3 regions of the Halobacillus sp. B29 genome follow, and region 1 is predicted to be linked to each of the others. Evidence: riboswitches for the same ligand, from Rfam matches in the RefSeq annotation. Region 1 holds a riboswitch; each other region holds the start of a gene.

The links. A riboswitch is a leader RNA that binds a small molecule or an ion and turns the genes downstream of it on or off. The one in region 1 is predicted to bind thiamine pyrophosphate.
Region 2: another riboswitch for thiamine pyrophosphate. It lies ahead of ACTWP7_RS00735 (ABC transporter substrate-binding protein); the one in region 1 lies ahead of thiT (energy-coupled thiamine transporter ThiT).
Region 3: another riboswitch for thiamine pyrophosphate. It lies ahead of thiW (energy coupling factor transporter S component ThiW); the one in region 1 lies ahead of thiT (energy-coupled thiamine transporter ThiT).

What each region holds. Positions count from the first base shown of each region.
Region 1 covers NZ_JBQQCM010000004.1:162,782-168,562, forward strand. The annotation lists gene ACTWP7_RS07045 (DUF1028 domain-containing protein) at 1-80, opposite strand, end outside; gene ACTWP7_RS07050 (general stress protein) at 224-574, shown strand; gene ACTWP7_RS07055 (phospholipase D family protein) at 618-2,066, opposite strand; gene thiT (energy-coupled thiamine transporter ThiT) at 2,193-2,759, opposite strand; TPP riboswitch at 2,841-2,939, opposite strand; gene ACTWP7_RS07065 (alpha/beta hydrolase) at 3,030-3,782, opposite strand; gene ACTWP7_RS07070 (SDR family oxidoreductase) at 3,840-4,679, opposite strand.
Region 2 covers NZ_JBQQCM010000001.1:154,724-160,504, reverse strand. The annotation lists gene ACTWP7_RS00750 (C45 family autoproteolytic acyltransferase/hydolase) at 1-170, opposite strand, end outside; gene ACTWP7_RS00745 (NAD(P)/FAD-dependent oxidoreductase) at 937-1,995, shown strand; gene ACTWP7_RS00740 (ATP-grasp domain-containing protein) at 2,049-2,993, opposite strand; TPP riboswitch at 3,140-3,251, shown strand; gene ACTWP7_RS00735 (ABC transporter substrate-binding protein) at 3,393-4,388, shown strand; gene ACTWP7_RS00730 (thiamine-binding protein) at 4,403-4,696, shown strand; gene ACTWP7_RS00725 (ABC transporter permease) at 4,693-5,463, shown strand; gene ACTWP7_RS00720 (ABC transporter ATP-binding protein) at 5,456-5,781, shown strand, end outside.
Region 3 covers NZ_JBQQCM010000005.1:208,216-213,996, forward strand. The annotation lists gene thiE (thiamine phosphate synthase) at 1-386, opposite strand, end outside; gene thiM (hydroxyethylthiazole kinase) at 383-1,159, opposite strand; gene thiD (bifunctional hydroxymethylpyrimidine kinase/phosphomethylpyrimidine kinase) at 1,150-1,962, opposite strand; gene tenA (thiaminase II) at 1,959-2,648, opposite strand; TPP riboswitch at 2,695-2,802, opposite strand; gene thiW (energy coupling factor transporter S component ThiW) at 2,808-3,296, opposite strand; TPP riboswitch at 3,377-3,486, opposite strand; gene ACTWP7_RS08860 (DUF3221 domain-containing protein) at 3,584-4,111, shown strand; gene ACTWP7_RS08865 (PucR family transcriptional regulator) at 4,149-5,781, opposite strand, start outside.

The sequences.
Region 1 (5,781 bases):
GCCACTCCTAACTCTCCCGTTTTCGGATCATATCCTGCGATAGAGAACGTGGCGATAATATTCGATTTATTTTTATTCATAATTTTTCCCTCCATTCCGTACTTTTTCGACCTTTATCCTTATAACTCCTTCTTTAAAATAGAGAACATCGCTATGTTTCTATAATTAATGAAAGGGTATAACATCTACTGTAAATTATTATTGAAAAGAGGAGATGATACGAATGAAACCGATGATTCGTGAATATAGCAATGATGAAAAATTGATGACAGACGTTAAATCCTTGCAGGACAATGGTGTTCATCCAACAGATATTTATATTCTTTCTCATGATGACGACCGCACCAAACGCATCGCCAATAATGTAGATGCAAACACGATTGGTTTTTCCGAGCAGGATTTCACCAATATCATCAGTAACATTTTCAGTAAACAAGGTGACGAACTGCGTACGAAGCTTCAGGAAATGGGATTCTCAGAGTCTGAAGCTGATGAGTATGAAGAGGATATGGATGAAGGAAAAGTTCTTTTAATTCTGACCGACCAGGAGAAAGCTTCAGGCATTTTAGACTAAATCAAAGGTAAAGCTCACTGACGCTGTCAGTGAGCTTTTTTTTTTAATAGGTAGTAAACCAGGTCCATTTTTGCAGATGATACGTAATGTAGCGAACAAGAGTTAAGTTCCCTTTGTATTCCTCATAGTCGGCTGTGTAATGGCCGCTGTCATTATTCCAGATCCGATCGAAGTATTGGTCTACCTCTTGAAAAACGTCCTCTTCTGAATTCCCTTTAATCACCACATCCGCTTCCAGGTTTAAATTCGCCAGATTACGGCGGGTGTAATTCGCAGAACCCCCGATGATTACACTATCGCTTCCTTTATTAATATACAGCATTTTGGCATGGTACTGTTCAATATTGACATCATACCAGCGTAGGTTAATGTTGTTATTTCCAAGCCGCTGCATTTCCGCTGCTACCGGCAGGTTAGGAAGTCCAGGTTTCTCATGGCCGAAGGACTTTTTATTCGGATCCATCACAATATTGACGGTTGCCCCTCGATCCGCTGCCTTGTCCAGAAGGTCTATAATTTTGCGATCCGACAAGTAGTACATGCCGAGCCACACTTCATCGCCTTCTCCCGCTTTTTTCAACTCTTGCTGTATCGAGCGATAGATTTTTCCTTCCGTAACAAACTGAGCCGTTAAGTTACCTTCCTGTTTCTCCCAGGAGCGGTTTTCATACGCTGGGAAGTCAGCTTCTCCAGAATAATTGACCACAGCTTCCTCTGCCTCTAAGATATCTTTAATAATCGGACCTTCCATCTTAAACGCTGCATTCTCATGATAGCCACTTGCATCATGAGGGTTGGCTGTCGAAACCATAGCCGCATCCTCTGTAACGAGCAGCTTTCTATGATTGGCTTTAATATTCAGCAGTTTTAAATATGAGCGCAAGGTAACATCCGGTGCTTCTTTAGCCAGTGGGTTACCGATCCAGCCTTCTCCTTCTGTGCCTGTCCAGGAAAAGAACAGACGCCAGATGCTGGAGTAGACAGGGTTTGAGTCGCGCAGTTTATTCAAATTTGTTAAAACCACATCTACCCCAGCATCTTCCAGACGGCGAATGGTCTCCGATTCATAGGATCCATAAATCGTGTTAATCTGATCGGTAATAAACACAACTTTAAGATCCGGAACTTCTTCTTTCTGACGGACAATGGCGTTTACCAGATTCTCTGAAATAGCAGGAAAATCTTTCTCTCCATTCGTGTAACCATTAAATAAAAACATGTCTGCGACAATAAAGTCATCCGCTTCCGCAATCGTGTTATTTAACTCCTGAAAGATCTGCCTGTCGTGCACCGTTTCCCCTGATTCATTCTCATAAGTCAGATCGTAAAAGAACTCAATATCATCCATGGAATGAACATCTCCCTCATACGAAACTCCTTCAGGAAGAGCCTTCCAGGATGTGTGATAACCAATCGTAATAGAAAGTATGAGTATAAATGCCAATATAATCCAAAAGACCTTGCTTTTATGTAAGTTCTTAAGTTTCTTCACGTTACGGTCCCCCTTTTTAAATACTTTACAGTTTAGCCCTAATCCTTTTGGCTCAAACCTGGTAAATAATAGGTGGATCCACCTAAAAACCCTGACTAGAAAGAGGGACTCTAGTCAGGGTTTTATTTATCTTACGATTAACTTGGGACGCTTCACAAAGAGCAGGCTGACAACAAGGGCACTCAGGATAAAGGCAGGGAGCATATAGCCGCCATTGTAGAGCAGAGAATATAACCAAACAGGCTGACCTTCTGGTGCAAATTTCCCGTAAAATATAATACCGGCAATGAAGTGACCGATAAACCTAAGAGAACTGCCAATAAGACAGCCGATAGCTATCCACATGACTAACGACTTTTTATGATCTTCTTTAATCGAATTCCACAATGGTTTCGCTACTACTCCTGCAAGACCAATGACCGCAAATGCCAGAATGTAGTCGATCACGGTTTGCATAGGAGTGATAATGATGGCCCCGGTCAGGATCTGATAGAATCCCAGTAACAATCCGGTTAACACTCCGCCTCTCACACCCCAGCGGAAGGCCATAATAAAGACCGGAACCATGGCAAATGATATCGATCCGCCCTGAGCCCACAATTTAAAGGATAGAAACGGAATAATATCTAGCAAGATGGCAAGGGCTGAGAAAATCGCCACTTCTACCATAAATAATACTCGTCTATTTTGCATTGTATCCTCTCCTTTTAAAGACACAAAAAAAGCAATGCCAAAGGGAAGCTTCCTGATGGAGGATTCCCGACTGCATTGCACCATCAAAAAAGCCGCCATCCCTGCGCCAGTATTAACTGACAGGTTCGAAGGGTCTGAACATCGTTCACTCTCAGCCGGAGGGCTCCCCTTGAAGGCTTTATACCGTTACTTTTCTTGATATTCCATATTATAGTAGTTTTCCGTTAAATCTTCAACTAATCTTTCTTTTACCCAATGGCGATCTGATGGTTACCCCATTGTCTTGGCGTACATTTCAAAGAATTCCAGACTTCGCTCAATAATTAAGTCTTGATCATGGTCGAGCGTAGCCACATGGTAGCTGTTTTCTAAATGGACAATTTCTTTATGTTCAGAAAAAACGGAGTCAAAGATCATCTCTGAATTATGAGGCGGAACCACATGATCTTCATCCGATACAAAAATTAGAATCGGACAATGAATATCTGACATCCCTTCTTCCACCTGGGTCATTAAGGTAAGCAGCTGATTGACTGAACGTACAGGCGTTCTCTCATAAGCCAGCTCTTCCACTTCCGGATTTTTAATATCGGAACCAATCGCATCTATAAAACGCTCTTCCATAGCGACCGTTCCTTCCATTGCTGGAATTTTAATAGCCGCATTAATAGGAATCACGCCTTTTATGTCTGGGAATTTCTTTGCGATATGAAGAGCTAGTGTACCACCCATGGATAAACCAACCACAAAAATCATGTCGCAACGATTTTTCAGCCAATGATAGCCATCTTCCACTGACTCGATCCAGTCCTCATAAGAGGTGGTTTCCATATCTTCAGGTGTTGTTCCGTGACCTTTTAATCGCGGAGCACAAACGGTGTATCCTTCTTTTGCATAAGCTTCCGCCAGAGGTCTCATACTTTGATTCGTGCCGGTAAATCCGTGAGAGATGAGGATACCTACTTCATTCCCTTCGAAGCGGATTTCCTCTGCTCCTTTTAATATGATTGGTTGTTCTGCCATGACCGATCTCCCCTTTCATTTCCTTCTGTACTGTTACCCAGATTTTGGATTACGAAACTAGGAGGATTGTATTTGGCTCAGAATCAGCTTTTCAAGCCATGCCCAGGGCAGCACCCTTTTCAGGATAATATTGAACCTGACACCGGGGCCGATCGGGTATCTCAGTCTGGGTAAGTGGTCTTTGCCGGCAAGCCTGGTCATGAGCCGGGACACATCACCAGGGTCACTCCGTTTCCCCTGCTGCATGGCTTTCCAAAGATCTTTCATGTAATCGGCGTATGGGGATTCAGGATTGTGGGCCTCCTCAGGAAGTTCCATCCCGGAGGACCAGATATTCGTCTGATAGGACCCTGGCTCAATTAGTGCTACATCGATGCCGAATGGTTTCATCTCGAGTCTCAGACTTTCTGAAAATCCTTCCAGTGCATGCTTGGATGCAACATAGGCGGATAATCCCGGAAAGCCTATTAAACCACTCACACTACTGACATTCATGATCTTTCCGCTTTTCTGCCGTCTCATGATTGGCAGAATGGCTTGGGTTACACGAATGACGCCAAAGAGATTCGTTTCAAATTGACGTCTGTACGCTTCAATAGGAACTTGTTCAACAAATCCACCTAAAGCGTATCCTGCATTGTTGACTAATATATCAATTCGTTCCGTTTGCTGCACTCGATTTTCAAATTCAAATAATGAGAAAGAATCGGTCACATCAAGTGGCCAGACTTCAATGCGTCGAGTAATTTCTTCATCTATATCTCCTGAAAAAAATGCCTTAGCTTTATCCATATTTCTCATAGTTGCGATCACGTGAAATCCTCGTTCTGCGCACTTTACGGCTGTTTGAAAACCAAAACCGCTTGAAGCACCCGTTATTAAAACTGTTTTTTCCATCCTATCGCCTCCTAATCAGCGTCTTTTAGAATTTCTATAAAGCCAACATGTTCCCCTTCTTTTCATAACCCCGTTAAGTATTTGCTAATTTGATAACTTATTCAGCTAAAGGAACGTTTAGTGGAAGACTCAGTTTCGAGATAACTTGGGCCCGTTGCCTAAAATCGATGAGGGTGGCTACGGAAACAACTCGACTTGTTCCATCACCCAGACACTCGAGACATAAGCCGTTCATCAACGGATTGAAAAACCGCAATCCTTTTGATGGTCGGCTTATGCTGGTCGTGTCTTTCGGGGTGATTCCACATTTGAGGCCCTACACGACCGTAGGGTCGATCGACGTTGCCACAGGACGTGGTGACTTTAGTCGATCCTCCTTTTAAATGAGCCTCCTCAGTCGTTAACACTCCCTGTGGGGTCTCGCCTAGCACCTTCTCCCGTTCTTACACTCAGGATAGGTGTATCATAAACCAATGCCTAAACGGCGTGGAGTGCTATCCAGCTCCAGCACCTAGCGTCTAGTGAGACTTCCCTCACTTCTGTACGATAAGGCAACATCGAATCGCTCCGCTCTTCGTGTTTTCTTTATCTCCGCCAGCTCAGTCCAGTCCATACGACGCTGACCAAGGTGCTTACGCTTTTAACCTGGGAGTCTCGTCGTTTCCTTCGCCACCCTATGATTGAAGAGTGAACGGCCCCTTCTATAAGCGATAGGGCGATGCTCGATCCGCCTCGAATGCTTCTATAGCAGGATTCATCCAGAAGGAGAAGCTCGTTATTAAAGAAGTCTCCACCATAAACCAGAGTGTTTCAAACATGATTTCGAGCTCCCTATTTCGCAAGGTCCGGAGGGGACGATGTAGACTCCTGCGGGATGAACATGATCGGTAAGATCACGGAAGGCGAAGCCTGAGGAAGCTTACCACATATAAGAAGTTCGACTAAGATCGCCACGTCCTGTGGCAACGTCGAACGACCCTGCATCGTGCAGGGCCGGAAAGCGAGATCGTCCCCCGCAGGACCATCCTCATATACCAATATCTCGAAATTAAGTCTTACGCAAACGGGAGCTTATCTTTAAGAACTGCGAATGTATTCTACA
Region 2 (5,781 bases), on a different contig from region 1:
ATGGCTTCTTTCACCTCTTGTTCTTCTACGGTGAAACGAGGTTTTCTCACTTTCCATTGCTTTTCTCTATTTTTAACAGACCATGAATTTCGTAATAACTCGCCCTGATAATAGCCAAAATTATAATGACTTCCCCGAAATTGTATAATATCACTATGTACGTGTTTCATGCAGAATTCCTTTCTACGCTGGTTTTATGTAATAACCTTACCATTTTCCTTTCACTACCATAAAGATATTTGCACCATACCTGGTCAAAGAGCTAATTTAGCTGTACTAAAAGAAGTTCTTGCACTTAAAGGGCCGTATAGTTGAATAGTCAGTTTCGAGCTATTGTGTGGAGAAATGGGCTCCAGGGAACGACTCTTTGCGATCATGGAGAGCTCGAAATTCTCTACGTATATGGCTCCATTTGAGGAGAATGACCTATAATCAACTTTAAATTCCGAGTCTGTCCAGAGGGGATAAATGTTTCTATAAAAGCCTTTAAGACGATTTAAGGTTCTCCACTTTTTCTATTGGCAGGGCCCGTTCACTAAATATCAGTTGGGCTGGTTGGGAAATGATGAGACTCCCGCGGGAGAAGGAGCGAGGTGAGACCCCACAGGGAGTGATAACGAACGAAGAGGCTTGCCACCTTTTAGTAACGGGCCCAAATATCTTGAGTTCGATTATTCCAGTATTTGGATTTTATGTTAAACAAGCCCTATGGCGATTTAATAAATCCTTGTTATAACTATGATATTTTTAGAGAAATTCTCACAAAATAGGAGGAACTCGTGAAACTTGTCACGAATTGTTCACTTCTTCTAGTTTTTCAGGCAGAATTTTGATAATCTTAAAATAGTGAGAAAACCGTAAGCGTTTTCGACATAAATCGGTGATGCACCTGAATGTGAGCAGCTGAGAATCAATTTAAAAAGGTGGTGTTGATGCATGAAACGGTTAGTCATATTAGGCGGCGGGTACGGTGGCCTCAATATATTACATGGTCTTTTAGATGATTTACCAAAAGATGTACATATCGTTGTTGTGGACCGTAACCCCTACCATTCACTAAAAACAGAATTTTACACAATTGCTGCCGGTACTGAGTCAGATCGTCATGCCCGTGTGGACTTTCCAGAACATGATCAAGTGGAGTATGTATTTGACGAGATCGAAAAAATTGATGTTGAAAACGAAAAGGTTCTAATGAAGAACTTTGCCTATGACATCGAGTACGATTATCTTGTAATCGGCCTTGGATGTGAGGACAATTATCACGGAATTGAAGGCGCAAGGGAGTTTACGGAAAGTGTACAATCTTTCTCCCAAGCCCGAAGCGCAGGCTACTCCATTAATAATTTGGGAGCCTACGGAAAAGTGACGATTGTCGGAGCGGGATTAAGCGGTATCGAAGTGGCTTCAGAAGTACGCGAAAGCCGTTCTGATTTAAACATTCGCTTGCTCGATCGTGGTGAGACGGTACTGAAAGCATTCGACCATAAAATTCAGAAGTATGTAGAAAAATGGTTCCATGAGCATGATGTGGAGGTCATTCATAACGCGAACGTAGAATACGTTGAACGAGACGGCGTTTGCAATAACGGTCTCTGCTATATGAATGATGTTACGGTCTGGACAGCAGGTGTGCAGCCGAATTACCTGGTTAGAGAGCTTCCTTTTGATAAAGATATTCAAAATAAGGTTATTGTAAATGATTACTATCAGGTTCCAAGCCACCAAAACGTTTACGTGATCGGAGACTGCGCATCTGCCGAACACTCTCCAAGTGCTCAATTAGCAGGACAACAAGGAGAAAAAGTAGCGGAAGTCATATTGGCCTTTCTTAAAAATCGTGTACCGGTTCCTCCCGGCGAGGTTAAACTAAAAGGCGCTTTAGGTTCTCTTGGTAAGAATGATGGCTTTGGCAACATGCTTCAAAAACCGATGACCGGTGTTTTACCAAGGCTCGCCAAATCAGGAGTTCTCTGGTTAAGCAAACGTCATTAAACTAATTTCTATTTAAGAAAGCCATTTTCCTCAGAGGAAAATGGCTTTCTATATTAAACGCGTACTGGTTCCAGCAGGCGCCCTAAATACTTAGCAAGCTCAAGCATTCCGTACACGCCGGCTTTTGCTTCCGCATCCGTGTTATAATTCGTGTTCGTGTTCACATCGTAAGCATATAAGTTCCCATCTTGATCTTGAATAGCTTCAATAGCGGCCACTTGGATATGATTTGCCTGTAGAAAAGCTTCGAAGTCGTCAATAATTGCTGGACGGTAATTTTCCAGAATTTCAAATTTTGCTTTTTCCTCTGATTCTTCTGCATCGGTTGGGCAGAACTGATCCTCAATCGAGCACGCATCAGCCGGGCACAATTCAAATCCTTCGGACGTGTCTACTTTCACTCCATAAAGAAACTTCCCGTTTACGAACTCATGACGTACGATATACGGCTCTGGTGCTTCGATATACTGCTGAATTAAGGTGATACCATCGACAGGTTCTTCAAATCCAGAGCCTTTCACATATTCCTGAAGTGCTTCTTTAGAATGAAACAGCTGTACGCCCTGTCCTTTACCAGCACGGTTGTGCTTTGTGATAAATGAATCCATTCCCAGCTTATCTGCAGCTTTCAATATATTCTCTTTCCCAACAGCTGAGATCGTTTTTGGAGTGCGGATCCCTTGTTGATTCAGTGCCATGTATTGATTCACTTTACTTATTTCAAGGTTCAATGCTTCTGTTCCATTTACGACCGTCCTGCCGTAGCGTTCCAGCCAGGAAAGGACTGCCCCAGCAAATTCAGGAGCATAACGGTGGTTTCTCGTGTGAGAGGATGCACTGATCCGATTATAGAATATCCCTTCCGGCGGCTCTTCTGTTAAGTCTAATGTACCTTGATCCAGGTGCCATAATTCATATGGCAGTTCTAATTCTTCTAAACGTTCTGTTAAGTGAACGGTCCACTCATCGTTCTCGTGAAGTACATAAATTTTACTCATAAAAAGGAACTCCCTTTCTGTAATAACGATTTCTTTTATCTTAACATAAAAAACCTATCTGTTTACTAGGAATAAGATTATAGTACTTGCTAAATCTACTTCGTTATGGCACAGTAAAATTATAACGTTGTTCATCAAATTGAATAGTTTCAATGTAGGGGGACCAGTGTAGCTGGTTGAGATTGTATCCTTTAATGATACTGACCCTTAGAACCTGAACTGGTTGATACCAGCGTAGGAAACATAAGTAGCCGATATTTCTGATCGATTACTATATATGCACCCTAGGTTATGGTACCAGGGTGCTTTTTGTATGGATTAAACTCTGGAATACCACCGCCGGTTCTTCCCTCTACTCTATTAATCTCTCTGATGAACATATAATTGGGAGGGAATCAATTGAAAAAAATAATCATCCTACTCATGACGGCTTTAGCAGTAACTAGCTGCTCATCCAATGACGGGAAAAATGAAGAAGCTTCAGCCAAGCAAGAGGAAACGAACTCGGTCAAACTGGTACTGGACTGGACGCCTAACACCAACCACACCGGAATTTATGTGGCTCAAGCTGAAGGTTTTTTTAAGGAGCAAGGACTGGATGTGGAAATCATGCTTCCAGGTGAAGCGGGTGCCGATCAGCTTGTCGCCTCGCAAAAAGCAGAATTTGGGATCAGCGCTCAAGAAACATTGACAGAAGCTCGTATTCAGGACATTCCTGTGGTATCAATCGGAGCTATTATCCAGCATAATACGTCAGGTTTTGCCTCTCCCAAGGATAAAGGCATTACCTCTCCAGCTGATTACGAAGGAAAGACGTACGGTGGTTGGGGGGCTCCTGTAGAAGAAGCGGTCCTCTCTTCTCTCATGCAGAAAGAAAATGCGGATGTTTCTGAGGTTGAAATTGTAAATATGGGAAATACGGACTTTTTTACGGCCGTAGAACGGGATATCGATTTTGCCTGGATTTATTACGGGTGGACAGGTGTAGAAGCCGAACTTCGAGGACAAGAACTTAATATGCAATACCTAACGGACTACTCTGAGAAGTTGGATTATTATACACCTGTTTTAACGACGAGCGAAACGATGATAAATGAGAATCCTGAGACTGTACAAGCATTTATGGCTGCTGTCTCAAAAGGATACGAATTTGCGATCGAAAAACCTGATCAGGCGGCTGATATTCTCATCGAAGCTGTGCCGGACCTCGAACCAGAGCTGGTAAAAGCCAGTCAAGAATGGCTGTCACCTAAATATAAAGATGATGCAGATCAGTGGGGCATTCAAAAGGATGAGGTCTGGAGCAATTACGCCGAGTGGATGTACAATCATGACTTACTTGAAGAAAAACTGAAGGCTAATGAGGCATTTACGAACGAATTTTTACCAGAATAAAGGAGGAAAATGAGATGTCTAATTCACTTGTCAGCATTCAAATCATACCCAAAACCGAGAAGAACGAGGATGTTATCCCTTATGTGGATCATGCGATTTCACTCATTGAAAAATCGGGGCTAAAGTACGAAGTCCACCCTCTTGAAACAACGATCGAAGGAGAGCTCTCCACCATTTTTGGTTTAATCGAAAAAATGAACGAAGTTATGGTTGAAAAAGGGTGCAGCAATGTCATTTCTCAGATTAAAGTTCTTTATCAGCCATCAGGAGCTTCGATGGATGATTTAACATCGAAATATCGAACATGACTGAAAGATTCATCAAAGGATGGAGGCCCGTTGCGGTTCTCCTCCTTTTCATTCTTTTATGGGAGCTTTGCACTCGTTGGTTTGACCTCCCTAGATGGCTCTTACCACCCCCTAGCTTAATTATGGAAACAGGCATAAACGGCTGGGCGGGTTACGCTCCCCACCTTTTTTCAACCATTTTTTTAACTTTTACAGGATTTATGATTGGGATTATGTTCGGGATATTACTCGCGGTCTTTCTTCACCTGCTCCCAGTAGTAAGAGAAGCCTTGTATCCCTTACTCATCTTGTCACAAAACATCCCGATCATCGTCCTTGCTCCTTTGCTTGTCATATGGTTTGGATTCGGGGCTTTACCTAAATTGATTATAATCGTACTTGTCTGCTTCTTTCCTATTGCGATTGCAGCCATGGATGGTCTTCGTCAGACAAACCCTGAATGGATGCATTATATGAAAATGGCAGGTGCTACGAAGGGACAGATTTTCAGGAAACTGGAATGGCCAAACGCCCTGCCGGCTATTTTTTCAGGGGTGAAAATATCCGCAGCCTACAGTGTCATGGGCGCTGTTATTTCGGAATGGCTCGGGGCCAATAGAGGCATAGGAGTCTATATGACACTCGCTTCTTCCTCTTTCCGCACAGACCGGGTTTTTGTAGCCATTTTTTTAATAATGGGGTTAAGCCTGCTATTTTTCCTGCTTATTAACTTATTAGAAAATAGACTCACAAACTGGCAAAGGAAAGGAAGTGGTTCTCATGAATAAATTAGTCGTCGATCAGCTGACGAAATCTTTTGATTCCTCTATTATTCTTCAAGATATGAGCTTCTCTATTCAGGAAGGAGAATTTGTTTCTATACTTGGGCCTTCCGGAAGCGGAAAAAGTACGCTGTTTCATTTAATTGGCGGGCTCTACCCACCCGACTCAGGGGATATTTATATTAATGGAGAGCGAACCACTGGTGAAAAAGGCAGGATTAGTTATATGCCGCAAAGTCCTTCTCTCCTTCCCTGGCGCACTATTCTGGAAAATGTGATTCTAGGTAGTGAAATTATCGAAAAGCCAAATAAAGAAGAAGCTCT
Region 3 (5,781 bases), on a different contig from region 1:
AGATAGTCGACCTTTTCTAACGAACTTTGGATTACTTCCTTCTCTGTCGAAACAGATAGACCGAGGATTTTGTCTGGAAATTGCGACCTTATGACTTCCACACTTATGTCTTCCTGACCTACATGAATCCCGTCTGCCTCAAGCGGTTCAACCATATCTAAATCATCATTGACTATGAAGAGGATCTCCTTCTCCCGGCAAAGGCTTCTTAGTTTCCTGCCAAGCTCATGTTTCGCCTCTCCTTTGAGCGATCCCGTCCCCTTTTCTCTATATTGGAAAGCGGTTATCCCTGCTTGGATGGCTTCTTCCAGGACAGCTTCAGGATCCCTGTCTGTGTCCTGGCTGCCCATCACGAAATACTTTCTTAACTGCTTAGATAAGGTCACTGTTCGTCTCCCCTCCACTGATCAGGGTCCATAGCCAATGCATCGAGAAAACGAGAGGTGAATGTCCCAGGTCCCTGTACTTCTTCCTTAGATGCAGCGTATTCAGCCGCTGCTCCGAAAAATTCCAGAGCTGTATGGATCTTGGTTACACTTGATCCAGTTGCAGACATGCATGCAGCAAGAATAGATCCTAGAAGGCATCCGGTTCCTGTCACCTTCGCTAAAAGAGGGTGACCTGTTGAATTAGTCCGGGTTTCGGTTCCATCAGAAACTACATCCATTTTTCCTGTGACAACAGCGGTCGTCTCATAAGTTCGTGCTACTCTTTCAGCAATTGATTTCTCGTTCCCTGTACCGGTCGATTCCACCCCTTTTGTCTCTACTTCTTCTCCTATTAAATGAGCAAGTTCACCGGCATTTCCTTTAATTACAGAAGGTTTAACCCTTTCTAAAATGCTTTGAATACTTTTCGAGCGGAATTTAGTAGCAGGTGCTCCAACCGGATCCACTACCACAGGAACCCCTGCTTCATTAGCTGCCTGGCCTGCTGTAATCATGGCATTTACCTGTTTTTCAGTTAATGTCCCTATATTAAGAAGAACACTGTCGGCAAGACGCGATACATCCTCAACCTCTTCTTCGGCATGTGCCATGATGGGGGAACCTCCAAAAGCAAGTAAACCGTTTGCACTGAAGTTCATCACCACTCCATTCGTAATATGATGAACCAGCGGCTGCTTTTCACGCACTTCTTTAATAATATTTATATCCATTTGTTAGAAACCTCCTCACGAGTAGCAAAATGATTAGTCGGACCACTGCCATGGCCTAAATCGAAGGAATACCGAATTGCTTCCGTTACAAAATATTTAGCTTGTTTGACCGCTTCAACTAGCGAGAGTCCCTGCGCCAGGTAAGCAGTAATCGCTGCTGAATAAGTACAGCCGGTCCCATGAGTATTTTTTGTTTGAATACGTTCGGATTCGAAGGTATGGATCTCATTTCCATCAAATAAATAATCGATGGCTGAACCTGCTCTGTGCCCGCCTTTGACTAAGGCTGAACCTGCTCCGAAGTTCTTAACGATAGCTTCAGCTGCTTCTTTCATATCTTCCTCCGTTTCAATCCTTTCCCCGGTTATTTCTTCCGCTTCCGGGATGTTAGGGGTTACTAAAGACGTTAAAGGTAGCAGCTGTTTTCGTAACACCTCCCGAGATTCTTCCTCACTTAATGAATCACCACTTTGAGAAATCATAACAGGATCCATTACATAATAAGCGTTGATCTGCGGGATCCACTCGGCTATTACTTTCATCATATCTTTTTGAGCGATCATTCCTGTTTTTAAGGCTTGGACCGGCATATCTTCAGAAATAGACTGCAGTTGTTTTTCCAGGAAATCAAGGGGAAGATGGTGAATATCCTTTACCCCTGTTGTATTTTGAGCTACAGCAGATGTGATCACGGACATCCCGTAGCATTTTAATTCCTGGAATGTCTTTAAATCTGCCTGGATACCTGCTCCTCCGCTTGGATCTGTACCTGCAATAGTCAGTGCGCATGGAACGTGGTTCATTTAACATCCACCGCCTTTCCTTCAATCCATTCTTCACATGTATAAGCCATTTCCCAAAAAGACCATTCCAGCTGACAGCTTTTCCGAAACGCATCTCTTATACGATTGAGTTCTTTTTCTGAAGCCTGTTCAGCTAAATGATCCAGCCGGCTTCGTAAATGATCCGTCAGAATTTGCATCTCGCTTTCGGCATAGAATTTTATCCAGGGAGAAAAAGGATGATCTTGGTCAGGCTCATACTCCTCCATCAAATATCTCCCTATCTCTAAATAAGTCCAAGGACAAGGGAGCAGTGCGGCAATAATTTCACCAAGACCTCCCATTTGAGCATGGTACATCATATGCTTCACATAATGATCAGCCGTTGGAGGGAGCGGGTAACCTTGAAGATCCTCGTACCGAATGCCGATATACTCGCACAAATTATGATGGGGGTGTACTTCACTATGAAGAACAAAATTAACCTGTTCGTTAAAATATTGAATATCTTCACGCTCCGAAGACTTGGAAATTGCAACTCCATAAATGTGCATAAACGCATTTAAATATTCGTAGTCTGCTTTTATATAATGAGCAACAGATTCTGAGGGAAGACGACCATTTCCAATCCCTTCAACAAAAGGATGATGAAAAATTCTTTCAAATATATCATGATTTTCTTGTCTTAACTGTTCTGTAAATGACATGAATATGCCTCCTGATTTTTCGGAAGCTACTAAGGGAGGGAGAGAGTGGGGCTGCTTACTACTTCCCTCCGCTGGCATGATCCAGATCAGGTGTTAAGGGACCAAGGAATTTATTTCCTTATCTCAGCGAACACTCGCGCCCCTAGTAGATTCCGTGTATTATGGTTGTAAGATATATTTTTCCAATTTAACTCTTGTGACGATGATCCATCCTATCATAGCGCCCGATATACTGCTGACTAAAAAAGATGGAAGAAATACCAGAGCTCCAGATGAGCTGCCCATGAGTAAGTTGGCATATGGAACAGCGAATAAGGCTCCAATAACTCCGGTACCAAGCACTTCACCGGCAACGGCTGCCATTTTATTCTGAATCCATTTGTATAAGATACCCGCAAGAAAAGCACCGATCATTCCTCCAGGAAACGCCAGCAAGGTACCTAACCCCAGGAGGATTCGTAAGAGACCGATCATAAAAGCTATGGCTACAGCCGGTAAAGGACCAAGTGTAATAGCTGCCATCACATTTACCGCATGCTGGACTGGATAAGCCTTTGCCACGCCTGCTGGAAACCATAGTAGCTGAGCACCAAGTGTTCCAATCGCAACGAAAGCAGCCATTGTCGTTAGTAATCTTGTTCTGTTCATGTCTGTCCTCCCTTCCGTAGGGGAAAAATAAAAAAGCCAGATCCTGGGAAGGACCTGACTTAAAAGGGTAATGTCTAATAAAAAATAGTAGACTACTTCCCTCCGCTGGTCTTAACCAGATCAGGTTCTTAAGAGTCGGAATGCTTCTTTGCTTTCCTCTCAGCCTATTTAGGCTCCCCTAGTAGTTATAATCATAGATTCACTTGGTTGTTTTACACTATAACAAAGTTAAAGATAGATGTCATGGAAAATTATTCAAAAATCCAAATAGAAAGGCAGGCAAGTCCATGAAAGCTTGGGGATGCATATTTTTCATAGCTTTGATTCTGGCCGGGTGCGGCTCTGCACCAACTTCTAATTCTGATAGTGATTCCAAAAAATCACCCGAACAGGAAAATCCTGCGCCTCCTGAAATTACTGGATTTGTTATGGAGCAGAAAAAGGACCAAATCCTAGTGGTCTCCCCCTTGGACTCTAATTCTGACAGTACTGCGAATGCGATGTGGGTCTCAGGCGCTCCTAAAGACCGCTGGGTAGGGAAACAAGTAGAAGTGTGGGTGAAAAATGGGGTCCGTGAATCCTTCCCTTCTCAGGCAGAAGCAGAAGAAGTGACGGTTCTCGAAATGAGCCATGTAGAGGGTGCAGATTTAGAAGCTTCTGAGGCTCTGTCTAAAGCTCTAATGGAGATTCCGGGGGACAAACTTTTAGCCGTAAAGATGATTTCTTATGTTGAGGAAGAGGATGTATGGGAGATTCAATTAACTAGAATTGGTTCAAGGAACGAAGACTTAGAAACAATCGTCGCCGACAGATAATAAATAAAAATGAGCGGCTCCTTTGCAGAAGAAGCGCTCATTTTTCTATTTTCTTCAACATCCATAATCGCACACTGAGCTCCAGGAGGAAAAGATCATCTGCATCCAATAAGGAAAGCCCTGTTAATTGTTCAATATTCCTTAAGCGATGCAGCAACGACTGGCGGTGAAGATTTAAGGCACGGGCCGTCTGGCTTACGTTACTGTTGTATTTGTTATAAACAATGAACGTATGAATTAAGTCGGTCTGTCTTCGCTGATCATATTCAATTAGTTTCTCCAAGGTATTCTGGACAATAAACTCAATTTCCTTTTCGTGTGATAGGGCCATTAACAAGCGATTCATTCGTGTATCACTGAAAAAAGTGCGGTCACCATCTTCATGTTTCTGGCGCCCGATATTTAAAGCGGTAGCGGCCTCTTCATAGCTCTGGTGGAAGTTGTACAGGCCATCTTTATGGCAGGAGACTCCCCAGGAAATCGTAATACCGGCAAGTAACTCGTGAAGGCGCCGCTCCACAAGATCAAGAAACTGATTGGCTGTCTCCGTGTATGTCTTGGCATCCGCTTCTATATAAACAATGACTTCCCCTTCATCAAAAGTGGTCATCGTCTGACGCTTCAGCACATCGCCTGCATGTGTCACTTCCTTTTGAATATAGTAGTTCCGGCTGTGCATGGAGGAAGATTGGACCGAATGTTCCTCTGAACCTACGGGACCATCAACCTGCTTTTTAAATCGAATATCCCCTACGAGACATACATATGGTTTCTCTAAATCATATCCAAGGAGGTGAGCTTTTGCCAGGAGCGACTTATCGATATCGACTTCGGTTTTGGCAAGTTCTAGCAGAAAGTTATCCTTCAAGCGGATTTCGGTCATTTCGATTGCGTTTTCTTTTACAAAATATAAAGCGCAGGCCGTTAACGTATGCTCTAAAATCGATAAATCCACCCATGACAATTCATGGTCCTCCTCTGGCTTAAACAGCAGATATCCTTGCTTTTTATAATTCGAAAGGATCGTCAGCTGATAGCAAAAATGCGGACCAATCTCATATTTTTCAATGTAATGAACTAATGGATGATCACTAAAAGGCTCGGGAGAAACGAGTTGAAACGCTTCGTTTTCTTTTCCGTTCAGCACGTCCAGAAAATAACGGTCGAATTGCTGATTAGCCCTGATTTGTTTATTATGATCACTGATAGCAGCAGGAATATGAGTATTATCGTAAAGAATCGTGGTGATTTCCTGCAATCCTTTGCCATTCAATACACAATTAATCAATTCCTGTCGGATGGTTTCGGCTCGCTGCTGTCCGGTCTGCTTTTCTTCACTTATTAAACGAAGAACATCCTGCAGAATATCTCCGAACCTCACCTCCCATGGAATTTCCATAATCATGAAATTGTGTTCCTCTGCTATTTTCAGAATGCGGTCCGGGATTTTGTAAAGATATCGTCCTGTAGCAAAAGCGAGAGCTGAAGCATCTGCACGAATAACATCCTTCACATATTCCTCAAGTGCCGTTATATCGTCTCCGCAGCCCACCCCGGTACTCAGTACAAATTCATTGTTTCTAACAAAATTTTCCACAGGTGTCTCGATTACGGATATCCATTGAACGGGCTTATCTGTGATCTTAGTTAACACTTTGGCTTGTTCAAAA